Regions from separate parts of the Kitasatospora sp. YST-16 genome, predicted to be linked through region 1. Evidence: riboswitches for the same ligand, from Rfam matches in the RefSeq annotation. Region 1 holds a riboswitch; each other region holds the start of a gene.
The links. Region 1 has a riboswitch for cobalamin ahead of OU787_RS04180 (HoxN/HupN/NixA family nickel/cobalt transporter). Riboswitches for the same ligand answer to the same signal wherever they lie in the genome.

Region 1 (4,202 bases):
CTTCGCCGACAAGCGCGAGGTGCTCTCCGGCGGCGACGCCTTGGTCCGCCTGCTCACCGACGCGGTCGCCGCCACCCCGCCCGGGGCGGGCCCGCGGCAGGCCGTCGAGGCCGCGCTGGCCGCCGCCGGGGAGCGCGCCTTCACCGCCGAGCGCCACGGGGCCGTCCGCGAGCGCCAGCAGGTGGTCGCCGCCAACCCCGAGCTGACCGAGCGCGAGCTGCTCAAGCGCGAGGCCCTCGCCACCGCCCTCACCGCCGCCCTGCGCGAGCGCGGCACCCCCGACCCGGCCGCCGGCCTCACCGCCGAGCTCGCCCTGCTCGCCCTGCGCACCGCCCTCGCCGCCTGGACCGCCCGCCCCGGCCAGGACTTCACCGCCCTGGCGCTGGCCGAGCTGGCCGCCCTGTGCGAAGCCGCCACCGCCCTCTGAGGCGGCGGCCCGGGCTGTCCGAGCGGCCTGGGAGAATGGACTCCTCGCCACCACCACGACCGAGGAGTTGACCGCCGGTGCCCGAGGGGCATGTGATCCACCGCCTGGCCAGGGAGAACGACGAGCTGTTCGGAGGGCGCCCGGTGCGGGTGTCCAGCCCGCAGGGGCGCTTCGCGGAGGGGGCCGCGCTGATCGACGGGCGGGTGCTGGACGAGGCGGAGGCGCACGGCAAGCACCTGTTCCTGGGCTTCGGCGAGCACTGGCTGCACGTGCACCTGGGGCTGTACGGGAAGTACGACTTCGGGGCGGGCGAGGCCCCGGCGCCGGTCGGCCAGGTCCGGCTGCGGATGGTGAACGACAGCGGCTACGCCGACCTGCGCGGCCCGACCGCCTGCGAGCTGCTCACCCCCGCCGAGAAGGCGGCCGTCCACCGCCGCCTGGGCCCCGACCCGCTGCGCCCCGGCGAGGCGGGCGACGCGGCCTGGCAGCGGATCTCCCGCAGCGGCAGCACGGTCGCCGCGCTGCTGATGGACCAGAAGGTGCTGGCCGGCGTCGGCAACGTGTACCGCGCCGAGGTGCTGTTCCGGCTCGGCATCAGCCCGCACCGCCCCGGCCGCGAGCTGTCCCGCGCCGAGTGGGACGCGATCTGGACGGACCTGGTGGCCCTGATGCGCGACGGCGTGGCCGCCGGCCGGATCGACACCGTCCGCCCCGAGCACACCCCGGAGGCGATGGGCCGCCCGCCGCGGGTGGACGACCACGGCGGCGAGGTGTACGTCTACCGGCGGCACGACCAGCCCTGCCTGGTCTGCGAAACCCCGGTCCGCACCGAGGAGTTGGCGGCCCGGAACCTGTTCTGGTGCCCGCGCTGCCAGCAGTCCTGACGCCCCGTCACCACGGCAAGCCTTGACGCAAGGTTGACCCGGTCTTGGGCGAGGCCCCGGAACGGCGCTCCTATTGTCGGGGCCATGCCCGCTCTCCCGTTCCAGGGGCCGCGTCCCACCCCGGCGCTCCCGGTCCTGCCGTACCGCAAGCCCACCCGGGGCCGTGACTACTGGGTGCTGGACGACGTCCTCCCGGACCCGGACGCGGTGCGCGCCCGGCACCTGGCGCGCACCGACTGGGACGAGGGCTACCCGCACCGGCCGGAGTCCTGGCCGGGCCTGCGGGCGATGCCCGGGCTGGAGCCGGAGGAGCTGGCGCAGGTCGAGAAGCTGGTCCGGGAGGCCACCGGCGCGGAGCGGATCTGGGCGCTGGGCGAGGCCGAGGGCGGCACCTTCAACCACAACTGCGTGCAGGTGGTGGGCGCGGGGGAGTGCGAGCCGCGCCCGCACACCGACTCGCGCTCGCTGTGCCGCTACGCCGCCGTGCTCTACCTCAACCCGACCGTCCCCAAGCGCTGCGGCACCAGCTTCTACCGGCAGAGCCTGCCCGGCGGCCGGCTCGGCGGCAACAGCGTGGTCGCCCCGCACAACAACCTGGTGGACGCCCTCGGCACCCGCTTCGTCCCGCCGGACTCCTTCACCGAGGACCTGGCCGTCCCGCACCGCTACAACCGGCTGCTGCTCTACACCGCCAACCTGATCCACACCGCGACCGAGTACCACGGGGCGACGCTGGCGGAGAAGCGGATGACCTGCGTCTTCTTCTGGATGGCCTGACCCTCCGTCAGCGCGGCCCTGACCAGGCGTGATCTACGCCACCGGACCGGACGCGCCCTTGCCGCCGCACCCGCGCCGGGCCTACGGTGGGCGGGCCGTGGTGTTCGGGAAGCCGGTGCACTGCGACCGTCACGAGAGTGTTCGGTCGCAGGAGTCCGGAGCGGCCCTCGCCACTGTGATCGGGGAGTCGTCGGCTCCCACCCCGTGCCACTGGCCGCTCGCGGCCGGGAAGGCCGGGAGCCGGCGCGCAACACCCCGTCAGCCAGGAGACCGGCCACGGCATCTCACGAAGTGATCCACGAGGTGCTGGAGCGTGAACGCGGATGACCGCGCCCGAATCGACCCTGCCCGGGAACAATCCCGGCTCCCCCCTTCCCTCCTTCCGCTGGCGGCGCGAGGACACCCTGCGCACGGCCGGGTTGATGGCGGTGATCCTGGCCATGCACGCGGTGGCGTTCGGGACGCTGCTGTTCCTGGTCGCGCCGCACCACTACGCCGTCGGCACCCAGGTGTTCGGCGTCGGCCTGGGCCTCACCGCGTACACCCTGGGCATGCGGCACGCCTTCGACGCCGACCACATCGCGGTGATCGACAACACCACCCGCAAGCTGATGGCGGACGGCCGCCGCCCGGTCTCGGTCGGGTTCTGGTTCGCCCTCGGCCACTCCTCGATGGTGGTGCTGATGGCCGCCCTGGTGGCCGGCGGCGCGGCGCTGGCGGGCACCCTGATGGACGAGGACTCCACCACCCACCGGGTGCTGGGCACCGTCGGCACCACCGCGTCCGGCGCCTTCCTCTACCTGATCGCGGCGCTCAACCTGGTCGCCCTGCTGGGCATCTGGCGGGTGTTCCGGGCGATGCGGGAGGGCCAGTACGACGAGGCCGAGCTGGAGAAGCACCTGGCGGCCCGGGGCTTCCTGGCCCGGCTGCTGAACCGGGCCACCCGCTCGATCAGCCGTCCCGGCCAGATGTTCCCGGTCGGCATGGTGCTCGGCCTGGGCTTCGACACCGCCACCGAGGTCACCCTGATGGTGATGGCGGGCTCCGGCGCGGCCTCCGGGCTGCCCTGGTACGCGGTGGTCTGCCTGCCACTGCTGTTCGCCGCCGGGATGAGCCTGTTCGACACGCTGGACGGCACGTTCATGAACTTCGCCTACCAGTGGGCGTTCTCCAACCCGGTCCGCAAGGTGTACTACAACCTGACCATCACGGGGCTGTCGATCGCGGTGGCCTTCGTGATCGGCACCATCGAGCTGGTCGCCGTGCTGCACGACAAGTTCGACCTGGCCGACCCGGTCACCGGCTGGATCGCCGGCCTCAGCCTGGACAACGTCGGCTTCGTGATCGTCGGCCTGTTCGTGGTGGTCTGGGCCGCCGCGATCGGCTACTGGCGGATCGCCAAGCGCTCCCGGACGTTCGCGCGGGCGTCCTGACGGTGCGTCAACCGGTGGCCAGGATCAGCGTCCCGGCCACCGCGAGGCCCGCGCCGAGCACCTGCACCCGCAGCAGCCGCTCCTTCAGCAGGCCGCGCGCCATCAGCGCGGTGACCACCGGGTAGAGCGAGGCCAGCACGGCCGCCACCGCCACCGACCCCAGGTAGGAGGCGGCCGCGTACAGGCCGTTCGCGGCCACGTCGGCGACCCCGACGGCGGTCAGCGCGGGCAACTCGCGCAGGCCCGCCCGCAGTTCGAGCGACTGCCGGCGGGCCTGCGCGGCCAGCATCCCGGCGCCGACCACCGCGTTGGTCAGCCGCTGCGCGCACAGCGTCAGCAGCAGCGCGCCGCCCGCCCCCGCGTGCGCGACCAGCGCCAGCACCGCGCCGAAGGCGAACGCGGCGCCCAGCGTCAGCACCAGCACCCGCCGCCCCACCGCGGGCCCGCCGCGCTGCGGGCCGCCCGCCAGCGCGACCCCGGCGACCGCCACCGCGATCCCCGACCCCTGGACGGCGCCCGGCCGTTCGCCGAGGAACAGGCCCACCCCGATCGGCACCAGCACGCCGACGGTGGCCAGCGGCGACACCACGCCCATCGGCCCGAGCGCCAGTGCCCGGTAGAACGCCAGCAGCGCGAACGGCCCGATCACGCCCGCCGGCACCGCGTACCAGAGGCCCGGCC
Region 2 (4,202 bases), 560 kb from region 1:
GTGCGAGCGGGCGGCCTCCAGCGAGATCACGTCCGCGTCCAACTCCTCGATGGCACGCAGGATGTCGCCGAACTCGGCGTAGCACATGTGGGTGTGCACCTGGGTGTCGGCGCGCACCCCGCAGGTGGCGAGCCGGAACGCGTCGGTCGCCCAGTCCAGGTAGGCGGGCCACCCGGCGCGGCGCAGCGGCAGGGTCTCGCGCAGCGCGGGCTCGTCGACCTGGATGACGGCGGCGCCGGCGGCCTCCAGGTCGGTGACCTCGTCGCGCAGGGCGAGGGCGACCTGCCGGGCGGTGTCGGCGAGCGGCTGGTCGTCGCGGACGAACGACCAGGCCAGCATGGTGACGGGACCGGTCAGCATGCCCTTGACCGGGCGGTCGGTGAGGCCTTGCGCGTAGCGGTACCAGTCGACGGTCATCGGCTGCGGACGGGAGATGTCGCCCGCCAGCACCGGCGGCCGCACGTAGCGGGTACCGTAGGACTGCACCCAGCCGTGCCGGGTGGCGAGGTAGCCGGTGAGCTGTTCGGCGAAGTACTGCACCATGTCGTTGCGTTCGGGTTCGCCGTGCACCAGCACGTCCAGCCCGGCCCGCTCCTGGTAGGCGATCACTTCGCGGACCTCGGCCTCCATCCGCTTGCGGTAGTCGGCCGCGTCGATCCGCCTGGCGTTCAACTCGGCGCGGGCGGTGCGCAGTTCGGTGGTCTGCGGGAAGGAGCCGATGGTGGTGGTGGGCAGCGGCGGCAGCTGGAGCCGGGCGCGCTGGGCTTCGGCGCGGACGGCGTAGGGGGCGCCGCGGCGAAGGTCGGCCTCGGTGACGGCCGCGGCGCGGGCCCGGACGGCCGGGTCGCGGGTGATCGGGGAGGCGGTACGGGAGGCCAGGTCGGCGCGGTTGGCGGCGAGTTGGGCGGTGACGGCGCCGGTGCCGTCGCGCAGGGCGCGGGCCAGCAGCGCCACTTCGGCGGCCTTCTGCCGGGCGAAGGCCAGCCAGCGACCGATCTGCGGGTCCAACTCCCTTTCGGCGGCCGTGTCGAGCGGGACGTGCAGCAGCGAGCAGGAGGGGGCGACGTCCACCGTGTCGGCCAAGCCCAGCAGGGTGCCCAGGGTGGCGAGAGACTTCTCCAGGTCGTTGATCCACACGTTGCGGCCGTCGACCACGCCCGCGACCAGCCGCTTGCCGGGCAGGCCGCCGACGGCCGCCAGGTCGGTCAGGTTGCCCGCCGCCGGTCCGGTGAAGTCCAGCGCCAGGCCCTCGACCGGGGCCTTGGCCAGGGTGATCAACGCCTCGCCGAGCCGGTCGAAGTACGAGGCCACCAGCAGCTTCGGGCGGTCGGTCAGCGCACCGAGGTCCCGGTAGCTGCGGGCGGCGGCGTTCAGTTCGGCCGGGCTGCGGTCCTGCACCAGCGCGGGTTCGTCGAGCTGCACCCACTCGGCGCCCGCCGCCCGCAGGTCGGCCAGCAGCTCCGCGTACACCGGCAGCAGCCGGTCCAGCAGGGTCAGCGGCTCGAAGCCGGACGGTGCGTCGGGTGCGGGCTTGGCGAGCAGCAGGTAGGTGACCGGGCCGAGCAGCACCGGGCGCGCCCGGTAGCCCTGGCCGAGCGCCTCGCGCAGCTCGCCGACCTGCTTGGCGGAGTCGGCGGCGAAGACCGTGCCCGGCCCCAACTCGGGCACCAAGTAGTGGTAGTTGGTGTCGAACCACTTGGTCATCTCCAGCGGCGGCGCCTGCTGGGTGCCGCGCGCCATCGCGAAGTAGCCGGCCAGCGGGTCGGCCGCGTACGCGTCCCGGTGCCGGGGCGGGACGGCGCCGACGGCGACGGTGGTGTCCAGCACGTGGTCGTACAACGAGAAGTCACCGGTGGGGACTTCGGTGATCCCGGCCCCGGCCAGCTGCCGCCAGTTGGCGCAGCGCAGGTCGGCGGCGGTGGAGCGCAGCGCGTCGGCGGTGACGGTGCCCTTCCAGTAGCCCTCGATCGCCTTCTTCAGTTCCCGGTTCCCGCCCTGGCGGGGGTATCCGTGGACGGTCGCCGCGGCGACGGACGTCGTAGTCAAGGGGACTCTCCTCGCGAGCCTTGATCCTGGAACCGGTGCACAGGAGGGCGCGCGGGGGTGGCGAGACCGGGCGGAGGCCGGTGCGGCCCGCCTGGTGTCCGTGCCGACCCGCCCTCGAGGTCACCGGCTACCGGACGCGAACGGGTCGCACCCGGGCAACGGGCAGGTCTTCGGACTCGCGGGCACACCCGGGGAGTTGACGCCTCCCGGGCACCTACTGGCCGTCGCTTCCCAAGCCCTCCCGGGCCCAGTGCGTATGACGGCGGTCGTTCCCGCTCACCGCTGCGGGGCAGTCCCGGACTGGCCAGTCAAGGCGTCACCGGGTTCCCTCTTACGACGCCCCGCCTGGCGGACGGGGCGAACCAGTCGCGTCGCCAGTCTAGAACGGGCCGGACGGATTCCGGCGCGAAGTCCGGGATCCGCCCGGTCCGTGGGTCGGGCGGGAGCCGGTCAGCCGTCGGTGCGGCGCAACAGGTAGCTGTCCATGATCCAGCCCTTGCGCTCGCGCGCCTCCTCCCGCAACTCGACGATCCGGTCGGCGAGTTCGGCCAGCGGACCGGCGACCAGGATCTCGTCCCCGGTGCCCAGGTAGGCGCCGTAGTGGATGTGCACGCCCGCGGGGTCGATCTCCGCGAACGCGGCCTGCCCGTCCAGCATCACCACCGTGTCCTCCGCGCCGGGCCCGAAACCCTCGGCCGCCAGCCGCCGCCCGGTGGTGATCCGCACCGGCCGCGCGGTGCGGGTCAGCGTGGTGCGGTGCCGGGCCGCCAGCACGGAGACGCTGCTGATGCCGGGGACGACCGTGTACGCGAACTCCGTCCGCCCGCGCGCCAGGATCCGGTCCAGCACGGCACTCACGCTGTCGTACAGCGCCGGGTCGCCCCACACCAGCAGCGCACCCGTCCCGCCGTCCGGCACCTCCTCGACCACCGCCCGCTCCACCAGGTCCGCCCGCCGCTCCCGCCACTCCTCCACCGCCTGGGCGTACGCCGCCGCGGTGCGGTCCCGGGCCGGGTCGACCAGCTCGACCACCCGGTGTCCGGGGCGGCCGTGCTCGGCGATCATGTCCCGCCGCAGCCGCATCAGGTCCTGCCGCTCGGCGGGCTTGTCCAGCAGCAGGAACACGTCGGTGCGGCCGAACGCCTTGACCGCCTCCAGGGTGAGGTGGTCGGGGTCGCCCGCGCCGATGCCGATGACGAGAAGAGTGCGCATACCCGCGATTCTGCCTTCCGCCGCCGCCCGCCCCCGCACCGCGCCCGCCGCAGGGTGGATCAGGGCGCGGAGATGCCCGGCCGGGCGCCCGCGCCGAACGCCCAGCCCTCCACCTCGCCCGGCGCCGGCCCGCCCGGCCCGGCCGCCTGCAGGTCTTCAACGCCGAACGCGGCAGCCGACCGGCCTTCGAACGCGGCACCGGCTTCCTGCTGGCCCGCCTGGGCTCCCTCACCGCCCGCTCCTGGACGACCTTCCTCGGCGAGCGCCGGCTGACCCAGGGTCAGTACGCCGTCCTGGTCGCCCTGGACCGGCACGGCGACACGGTCCAGCGGCTCTTGGCCGAACTCGTCGCCATGGACGCTTGCAACATCGTGGCCGTCCTCGACCAGCTGGTGGACCGGCAGCTGGTGGAACGCCGCCCCGACACCGACGCCGGCTCCGATACCGGCTCCGGCTCCGGCTCCGGGTAGGCCGGTGGCCGAGGGCGCCGCCGGAGCCGGGGTCAGTGCTTGAGCGAGTCCGCGCCGCGGTAGCCGGACGGGACGCCCTCGATGAGGACGATGTCGGCGACCATGTGCCGGGTGCGCAGCGGCAGGATCTCCCGGTAGGCGGGCGAGTCCCACCAGGCGCGGGCCCGCGCGTAGTCGGGGAACTCGATGACGATCGTGCCGCTCTGGCCCCAACTGCCCTCCACCGTCTCGGACTTGCCGCCGTGGACGATGAACCGTCCGCCGAAGGGGTCCAGGGTGGCGTCGATGCGCTCGAGGTACTCGACGATGTCGGGGCCGAACTCCACCGAGTGGACCTGGGCCAGTGCGTAGGCGGTCATCTGCTGCTCCCGTGGGGTGTCGTGGGGTGTTCCGGCTGACGTCTTTGACGGTAGGCGGCGAGGGCGGGCGGCCGAATCAGTCACGTATCGGCAGACCCGCGCGGCCGCACCGGTC
Region 3 (4,202 bases), 3.7 Mb from region 1:
TGATGAACTGGGCCTGCCCGCCGTCCCGGTGCGGGGCGACCACCATCCGGCGGGCGATCTCCCGGGCCACCTCGGCGCCCTGCACCTTGCGGACCAGGTGCAGGCAGGCGTCGATGCCGGCGGCGGTGCCGGCCGAGGTGATCACCGGGTGGTCGTCGACGTACAGCACGCCGGGTTCGACGGTGGTCAGCGGGAAGCGCTCGGCCATCAGGTCGGCGTAGCGCCAGTGGGTGGTGCAGCGGCGGCCGTCGAGCAGGCCGGCCGCGCCGAGCAGGAAGCTGCCGGAGCAGATCGACAGCAGGTGGGCGCCGCGGTCGTGGGCGGCCCGCAGCGCCGCGCAGAGCGCCTCGGGGTAGTGGGTGCGGATGCCGGTGGCGGTGGCGATCACCAGGTCGGCCTCGGCGATCCGTTCGGGGCCGTGCGGGACGTCGACGGTGAAGCCGGCGTGGGTGCGCATCGGGCCGGGGCGGTCGCCGACCAGGGCGAAGTCGTAGACCGGCAGGCCGGACTCGCTCCGGTCCAGGCCGAACACCTCGCAGGCCACCCCGAGTTCGAAGGGGTGGATCTCTTCCAGCACGACGACGGCGACGTTGTTCAGCATCCGCATCGGGCCAGGATGGCAGTGGCAGGATTTCGTGGCAATGGTGCGTTCCTGCCACTCGTGGCGGCCCCGGCCCGCCGGGACAGTGGAGGCATGACCACCGCGCTCGCCCTGCTGGGCCTCATCGGCAGTTTCGGACTCCTCGGCGTCCTGGTCGGCCGCGACCTGGACCGCAACGGCCGGACCGGCCGCGACGCCGTGCACCGGCCGACCGGCTACCCCTTCGACCCGGACCTGGCCGATCCCCGCCGGAGGCCGTCCGGCACACTGTCCGGATGCACTCCCCGACCGTCCGCCGCGCCCTGGAGCGCGACCTCGCCGGAGCCGGGGAGGTCAGCGTCGAGGCCTTCGTCGGCGACGGCCACACCCGCCCCGACTCCCCGTACGTCGGCCTCCTGCGCGACACCGCCCGCCGCGACCGGGAGGCCGAGCTCCTGGTCGCCGTCGACGACGCGGGAGCCGTGCTCGGCTGCGTGACCTTCGCGCCCGGCGGCACCGCGTGGGCGGACGTCGCCGGGCCCGGCGAGGGCGAGATCCGGATGCTCGCGGTCGGCGCGGCGGCCCGCGGCCGCGGCGTCGGCCGGGCGCTGGTGGCGGCGGCGATCGGGCGCAGCCGGGAACTCGGACTGGCCGGGATGGCGTTCTCCACCCGGCCGTCGATGACCGCCGCGCACCGGATCTACGACGCGCTGGGCTTCGTCCGCACCCCCGGGCGGGACTGGTCGGCGGCGCCCGGAATGGACCTGTGGGTCTACACGATGCGGTTCTGAGGCGGTTCCCGGGCAGTTTCGTTGTCTACGCGCGGCGCCGCCGACGCGACACGCGCTACTACATCTGGTGCTTCCAGATCCAGCCACCACAACATGTATGCTCACTCTCGCTGTCGACGCAGGGGAACCCGGTGGAAGTCCGGGACTGCCCCGCAACGGTGAGCGGGCTGCAGCGACGCCCGCGCAGTCCGAGGACCTGCCGACGGTGTGCGACACGGCATCCCCGCAGACGCCATGCAGCACAGCTTTGCCGTCCGGTCTCGCGGGCGGACCGGGGGTGGTCTTCGGCGCGCCGGAACGCGTTCTCGTTCCTTCGTGCTGCCCTCCCCTGGCCGCGTGCGGTCCCGGACACCCGAGCCACGTCCGCCGCCGCCACAGGAGAGAGTGCGCCTTGACCGTCGCCGCCTCAGTCACCCTGCCGTCCCAGGGATCCGCCGACGCCTTCACCGATCCCGGTGCGGCGCTGCTCCGGCTGCTCACCGACCGCAGCACCGACCTCCCCCAGGTGGACCCCGGCCACGTCGCCGCCGCCGCGCTGCGCGGCCGCCACGCCGGTTCGGACTTCGCCGAGCTGCGCGGGCTGGCCGTGGAGGCCGCCGCGTCGATGATCGCCGAGGACCCGCAGTACTCGAAGCTGGCCGCCCGCCTGCTGGCGCTGGAGATCCGCGACGAGGCCGCGACCCAGCAGGTCACCTCGTTCTCCTCCTCGGTGGCCGTGGGCCACGCCGAGGGCCTGATCGGCGACGCCACCGCCGCGTTCGTCGCGCAGCACGCCGACCTGTTCGACTCGCTGGTGGACGAGGCGGGCGACGACCGCTTCGAGTACTTCGGCCTGCGCACCGTGCAGTCCCGCTACCTGCTGCGCCACCCGATCACCCGCAAGGTGGTCGAGACCCCGCAGCACTTCCTGCTCCGCGTGGCGGCGGGCCTGGCGGTCGGGACGACCGAGGAGTCGGTGCGCGAGGTCGCCGAGCTGTACACCCTGATGAGCCGGCTGGAGTACCTGACCAGCTCCCCGACGCTGTTCAACTCCGGCACCCGGCACCCGCAGATGTCCTCCTGCTACCTGCTGGACTCGCCGCTGGACAACCTGGACTCGATCTACAACCGGTACGCGCAGATCGCCCGGCTGTCCAAGCACGCCGGCGGCATCGGCCTGTCCTACTCGCGGATCCGCTCCCGCGGCTCGCTGATCCGCGGCACCAACGGCCAGTCGAACGGCATCGTGCCGTTCCTGCGCACCCTGGACTCCTCCGTGGCGGCGGTCAACCAGGGCGGCCGGCGCAAGGGCGCGGCCTGCGTGTACCTGGAGACCTGGCACGCCGACATCGAGGAGTTCCTGGAGCTCCGCGACAACACCGGCGAGGAGGCCCGCCGGACCCACAACCTGAACCTGGCGCACTGGATCCCGGACGAGTTCATGCGCCGGGTCAACGCCAACGCCGACTGGTCGCTGTTCTCCCCGGCGGACGTGCCGGAGCTGGTCGACCTGTGGGGCGCCGAGTTCGACGAGGCGTACGTGAAGGCCGAGCTGGCGGGCAAGGCCGTGCGCACCATCCCCGCGCAGACCCTGTACGCCCGGATGATGCGCACCCTGGCGCAGACCGGCAACGGCTGGATGACCTTCAAGGACGCCTCCAACCGGGCCGCCAACCAGACCGCGCTGCCGGGCCGCACGGTGCACTCCTCGAACCTGTGCACCGAGATCCTGGAGGTCACCGACGACTCGGAGACCGCGGTCTGCAACCTCGGCTCGGTCAACCTGGGCGCGCACGTCGCCCCCGGCGCCACCGCCGCCGACCTGCTGAACGCGATGGACTGGGACCGCCTGGACGCCACCGTCCGCACCGCGGTGACCTTCCTGGACCGCGTGATCGACATCAACTTCTACCCGACCACCGAGGCCGGGACGTCCAACTCCCGCTGGCGCCCGGTCGGCCTGGGCGTGATGGGCCTGCAGGACGTCTTCTTCCAGCTGCGGATCGACTTCGACTCCGCCGAGGCGGTCGCCCTCTCCACCCTGATCGCCGAGCGCATCATGCTCACCGCGTACGAGCGCTCCGCCGACCTGGCCGAGCAGTTCGGCCGGCACGAGGCGTACGGCGAGACCCGGGCCGCCCGCGGCCAGCTGCACGTCGACCACTTCGAGTCCGCGAACCCGCAGTGGGCCGAGCGCTGGGACGCCCTGCGCGCCCGGATCGCCGAGGTCGGCCTGCGCAACTCGCTGCTGCTCGCCATCGCCCCGACCGCGACCATCGCGTCCATCGCCGGCGTATACGAGTGCATCGAGCCGCAGGTCTCCAACCTGTTCAAGCGCGAGACCCTGTCCGGCGAGTTCCTCCAGGTCAACCCGTACCTGGTGCGCGAGCTCAAGGAGCTGGGCGTCTGGGACCAGACCACCCGGGACGCGCTGCGCGACGCCAACGGCTCCATCCAGGAGTTCAACTGGCTGCCGCAGGAGGTCCGTTCGCTGTACCGCACGGCGTGGGAGCTGCCGCAGCGCGCGCTGATCGACCTGGCCGCAGCCCGGCAGCCGTACATCGACCAGAGCCAGTCGCTGAACCTGTTCATGGCGGCGCCGACCATCGGCAAGCTCTCCTCGATGTACTCCTACGCCTGGAAGGTCGGGCTGAAGACCACCTACTACCTGCGCTCCCGCCCGGCGACCCGGATCGCCCAGGCCGCGTCCGGAGCCGCCCGCACCGCCGCCCCCGTCCCGGTGCAGACCCCCTCCCTCTCCCAGGCCGAGCAGGACGCCATCGCCTGCTCGCTGGAGAACCCCGAGTCCTGCGAGGCCTGCCAGTAATGAGCTCCGAAGACCAGAAGAAGAT
Region 4 (4,202 bases), 4.5 Mb from region 1:
ACAGCGCGTCGGTGTCGGCGTGCTCGGCCACCAGGTCGCCCAGTGCGTCGAGCTGCCGCTCGCGAGCGGCGGCGAACGAGGTGTCCGGCGCCGGGACGAAGGAGCGCCCGGCGGCCCGGGCCACCTCGGCCAGGAACGCCCGGCGGAACGCGTCGTTCTCCAGCAGCCCGTGCCAGGTGGTGCCCCACACCGAGCCGCTCCGGCAGCCGTCCAGCGCCCGCCCGGCGGCGTCCGCGACGAACACCTCGCCGCCCTCGACCGCCACCACGCCGTGGTGGATCTCGTAGCCCTCCACCGGCTCGCCCAGCGCCACCCCCGACGGCCGGGCCAGCACCTTGTCCGCGCCGAACACCACCCGGGTCGGCAGCAGCCCCAGGCCGGCCACCGGGCCGGACGACTTCGACTCCACCGCGTCGACGATCTCCCGCCCCAGCATCTGGTAGCCGCCGCACACCCCCAGCACCGGCAGCCCCGCCGCGACCCGGGCCGCCAGCGGCCCGGCCAGGCCCTGCGCGCGCAGCCAGGCCAGGTCCGCGACGGTGGCCCGGGTGCCGGGCAGCACCACCAGGTCGGCGTCCGCCAGCTCCTCGGGGCGGGTCGCCCAGCGCACCAGCACGCCCGGCTCCTGGGCCAGCGCGTCCACGTCGGTGAAGTTCGACAGCCGGGGGAAACGCACCACCGCGACCCGCAGCACCTGAGCGCCCGCCGGCCCGCCCGCCGCCGGGCGGGACGCCACCGACGCCAGGCCGAGCGAGTCCTCCGCGTCCAGCCACAGGCCCGGCAGCATCGGGAACGTCCCCAGCACCGGACGCCCCGTCAGCTGCCGCAGCATCTCCAGGCCCGGCGCCAGCAGCCGGGCGTCACCGCGGAACTTGTTGACGAACCAGCCGGCGATCAGCGCCTGGTCGTCCGGCGACAGCAGCGCCAGCGTCCCGAACATCGACGCGAACACCCCGCCGCGGTCGATGTCCCCGACCACCACGACCGGCAGCCGGGCCGCCGAAGCCAGGCCCATGTTGGCGATGTCCCGGTCCCGCAGGTTGATCTCCGCCGGGGAGCCCGCGCCCTCGCACACCACCACGTCGAAGCGCGAGCGCAGGTCCGCCAGGCACTCCAGCGCCCGCTCCAGCAGCACCGGTTTGCGCTCCCGGTAGTCCAGCGCCCCGACCTCCGCGACCGCCCGCCCCAGCAGCACCACCTGGCTGCGCCCGTCCGCGCCCGGCTTCAGCAGCACCGGGTTCATCGCCGCCTCCGGCGCCACCCCGGCGGCCTGCGCCTGCATCGCCTGCGCCCGCCCGATCTCCGCCCCGTCGACCGTCACGAACGAGTTCAGCGACATGTTCTGCGCCTTGAACGGCGCCACCCGCACCCCCTGCCGGGCCAGCCAGCGGCAGATCCCCGCCGTCACCACACTCTTCCCGGCGTCCGAGGTCGTACCGGCCACCAGCAGCGCGCCGTTCACCGGCGAACTCCTTTCGAGACGCCCCGACCGGGGCTCGCGGAACCGCACGCGGCGGACGGCGGCATGCCGAAGTCCCGTGCCATCACTGTCAGTTGCACCATCAGCCCGCACCGCGGCGGGGTCACCTGCGTCGCCGTCCGCCCAGCGCCCGCAGGGCCAGCGTGGCCGCCAGCGCGAGCGCGCCGACCCGGCGCGAGAGGCGGCAGGCCCGTTCGATGTCGGCCGGGCCGACCGGCGGCAGGCCCGCGCCCAGCACCGGCCGGTGCTCGACCCGCTCGCCGTACCGCAGGGTGCCGCCCAGCCGCACGCCCAGCGCCCCCGCGAACGCGGCCTCCGCCTGGCCCGCGTTGGGGCTCGGGTGCGCGGAGCCGTCCCGCCGCCAGACCCGCCAGGCCCGCCCGGGCGCGCCGGACGCGGCGACGGCCAGCAGCGCGGTCAGCCGCGCCCCCGGCCACCCGGCGACGTCGTCGAGCCGGGCCGCGGCCCAGCCGAAGCGCCGGTAGCGGGCCGACTTGTGCCCGACCATGGCGTCCAGCGTGTTGACGGCCCGGAACGCCAGCAGCCCCGGCACGCCTGCGACGCCGCCCCACACCAGGGCGTTGACCACCGCGTCGGCGGTGTTCTCGGCGACCGACTCGACCACCGCCCGGGCCACCTGCTGCTCGTCCAGGCCCGAGGGGTCGCGCCCGCACAGGTGCGGCAGCCGCTCGCGCGCGGCGGCCAGGTCGCCGTCCGCCAGCGAACGCCCGATCGCGGTGGCCTCCCGGGTCAGCGACGTCCCGCCCAGCACGGTGAAGGCGGCCCCGGCGGCCAGCGCCCCGGTGGCGACGGGGGAGCGCCGGGCGGCCCGGACGGCCAGCGCCGCCCCGGCCGCGACCGCGCCGACGGCGAGCGCGGTGTGCAGCGCCCCGGCCCCGCGGTGGTCGCGCCACAGGCGGCGCTCCAGCCGGGCCGCGGCGGTGCCGAACAGGGCGACGGGGTGTCCGCGCCGGGGGTCTCCGAGCCGGGCGTCCGCGAGGTATCCCGCGGCCGCGCCCACCAGGTACGGGGCAGCCCCCATGGCGTCGTGTCCTCACTCAGGGTCCGCGCCCTGGATCGACGGAACGGGGGCCAGAGTCTCCTGACTTCCGGTCACCCCCGCGCGGGGTGGTCCGGTCACAGTGGCGGGACCGCGCCGGACTCGCACCGGCTTCCTCTGCTTGCCTCCGTTTGGCCCGAAGATCCCACCACGCCCGGTTCGGGGCAGTCAACCGAGCGGGTGGAGTGGTTGGTCACATGCGGCCACCGGGGCCACCGCGGGGCAAGGTGCCAGGTCAGGGCGGGTGCACGGCGGGCCGCGGCGCGGTCGGCACGCCGTCGCCGAGAGAAGAAGCCCGGGTGAGACGGCTGGTTGTACGCGGTGTTCTGCCAGGCCACCGCCTCCCGGGACCGGACGCCGTGCACCGGCGTGGTGATCCGCCGCGCTCGCCGTCGTCCACGGCCGTCGCCCCGCAGCCGGTCTCCTCCCTCCCGTCGCCGCCGCATCCTCAACCGGCCTTGTCCCAGCGGCAGTCGAGGACCCGATCGGCGCCGCCGGCTCAGCCGTCGGCACTTCCCCCGCGCAGGGAGTGGATCATGCTCCGCAGGCTCCGGAGCGCGTCCGCCTGCTCGGCCGCGGTCATCCCGGCCAGCATCCTGACCTCCACCGAGCGGACCGCCGCGCTCGCCTTCTCCAGGCTCCGCCGCCCGCGGGGCGTGAGCCGGGCCGGCAGGGCCTTCCCGACCGGCGCCGCCGCGGGCCTGACCACGTGCCCCTCCCGTTCCAGGTGCTGGAGCAGCACGTTCATCGACTGCCGGGTCACGAACGCGCCGCGCGCCAGTTCGGAGTTCGACATGCCCGGCCGCTGGGCCAGCAGTTCGAGGCAGGAGTAGTGCGTCACGGTCATGCCGAGCGGCCGCAGCACCTCCTCCATGGCCGAGCGCAGGACGCTCGAAGCCTCCTTCAGCAGGTAGCCCAGTGAGGTGTCCAGATCGATGCCGCCGCCGCTTTGACTCATGTCAGAAGTCTGACATACGTTGATCCGTGTCAGGAATCTGACACAGAGGAGAGGAACACCGCCATGCCCGTCACCGGCCCCGACTTCATCTCGCTGCAGGTCCGCGACCTCGACGCCGCGCAGGCGTTCTACCGGCACTACCTCGGCCTGGTCCGCTCGCCGGCCGGCCCCCCGCACGCCGTCGTCTTCACCACCCGGCCGATCGCGTTCGCCCTCCGCGACCTCGTCCCCGGCACCGACCTCGACTCCGCCGCCCGGCCCGGCCTCGGCACCGCGCTCTGGTTGCACGCCACCGACGTCCAGGCCGTCCACGACGCCCTCGCCGCCGACGGCCACCCCATCGTCTCCGCACCGGTCGACGGCCCCTTCGGCCGGACCTTCACCTTCGCCGACCCCGACGGCTACCACATCACCCTCCACGACCGCGCCTGACCCGCCCGCCCCGGTCGTCGGTTCGCCCAACCGCCCCGCCCCGGCCGCGCCCCCGTTTCGTGCCATCCGCGGCTGTGGCCCGACCGCCCCCCGCGCCTAGCGTCGGCAGGCATGCGACGCAGACAGCCGCCGGCCCCCGCGCCGGTGCCGTTCTCCCCGGCCGCCGCCCGCGCCCACCGCACCGCGCTCGGCCTGACGGTCGAGCAGGTCGCGGACGGGCTGGCCGCCCACGGCGTGCGGCTGCTGCCCGGGCACGTCCTCGGCTGGGAGGA

Region 2: linked by a shared signal. The riboswitch ahead of metE (5-methyltetrahydropteroyltriglutamate--homocysteine S-methyltransferase) and the one ahead of OU787_RS04180 (HoxN/HupN/NixA family nickel/cobalt transporter) in region 1 are both predicted to bind cobalamin.
Region 3: linked by a shared signal. The riboswitch ahead of OU787_RS21065 (ribonucleoside-diphosphate reductase subunit alpha) and the one ahead of OU787_RS04180 (HoxN/HupN/NixA family nickel/cobalt transporter) in region 1 are both predicted to bind cobalamin.
Region 4: linked by a shared signal. The riboswitch ahead of OU787_RS24440 (cobalamin biosynthesis protein) and the one ahead of OU787_RS04180 (HoxN/HupN/NixA family nickel/cobalt transporter) in region 1 are both predicted to bind cobalamin.

Annotation. Positions count from the first base shown of each region.
Region 1 covers NZ_CP113837.1:908,963-913,164, reverse strand. The annotation lists gene OU787_RS04195 (helix-turn-helix domain-containing protein) at 1-427, shown strand, start outside; gene OU787_RS04190 (Fpg/Nei family DNA glycosylase) at 505-1,311, shown strand; gene OU787_RS04185 (DUF6445 family protein) at 1,396-2,088, shown strand; cobalamin riboswitch at 2,170-2,381, shown strand; gene OU787_RS04180 (HoxN/HupN/NixA family nickel/cobalt transporter) at 2,412-3,521, shown strand; partial or broken gene OU787_RS04175 (EamA family transporter) at 3,529-4,202, opposite strand, start outside.
Region 2 covers NZ_CP113837.1:346,313-350,514, reverse strand. The annotation lists gene metE (5-methyltetrahydropteroyltriglutamate--homocysteine S-methyltransferase) at 1-2,046, opposite strand, end outside; cobalamin riboswitch at 2,191-2,428, opposite strand; gene cobF (precorrin-6A synthase (deacetylating)) at 2,497-3,258, opposite strand; gene OU787_RS01645 (hypothetical protein) at 3,318-3,572, opposite strand; gene OU787_RS34510 (MarR family transcriptional regulator) at 3,465-3,728, shown strand; gene OU787_RS01635 (DUF1330 domain-containing protein) at 3,761-4,087, opposite strand.
Region 3 covers NZ_CP113837.1:4,578,859-4,583,060, reverse strand. The annotation lists gene OU787_RS21075 (helix-turn-helix domain-containing protein) at 1-601, opposite strand, end outside; gene OU787_RS21070 (GNAT family N-acetyltransferase) at 877-1,371, shown strand; cobalamin riboswitch at 1,463-1,589, shown strand; gene OU787_RS21065 (ribonucleoside-diphosphate reductase subunit alpha) at 1,763-4,177, shown strand; gene OU787_RS21060 (ribonucleotide-diphosphate reductase subunit beta) at 4,177-4,202, shown strand, end outside.
Region 4 covers NZ_CP113837.1:5,385,855-5,390,056, forward strand. The annotation lists gene OU787_RS24435 (cobyric acid synthase) at 1-1,462, opposite strand, end outside; gene OU787_RS24440 (cobalamin biosynthesis protein) at 1,584-2,522, opposite strand; cobalamin riboswitch at 2,554-2,684, opposite strand; partial or broken gene OU787_RS34875 (hypothetical protein) at 2,876-2,986, opposite strand; gene OU787_RS24445 (MarR family winged helix-turn-helix transcriptional regulator) at 3,040-3,498, opposite strand; gene OU787_RS24450 (VOC family protein) at 3,562-3,930, shown strand; gene OU787_RS24455 (helix-turn-helix domain-containing protein) at 4,042-4,202, shown strand, end outside.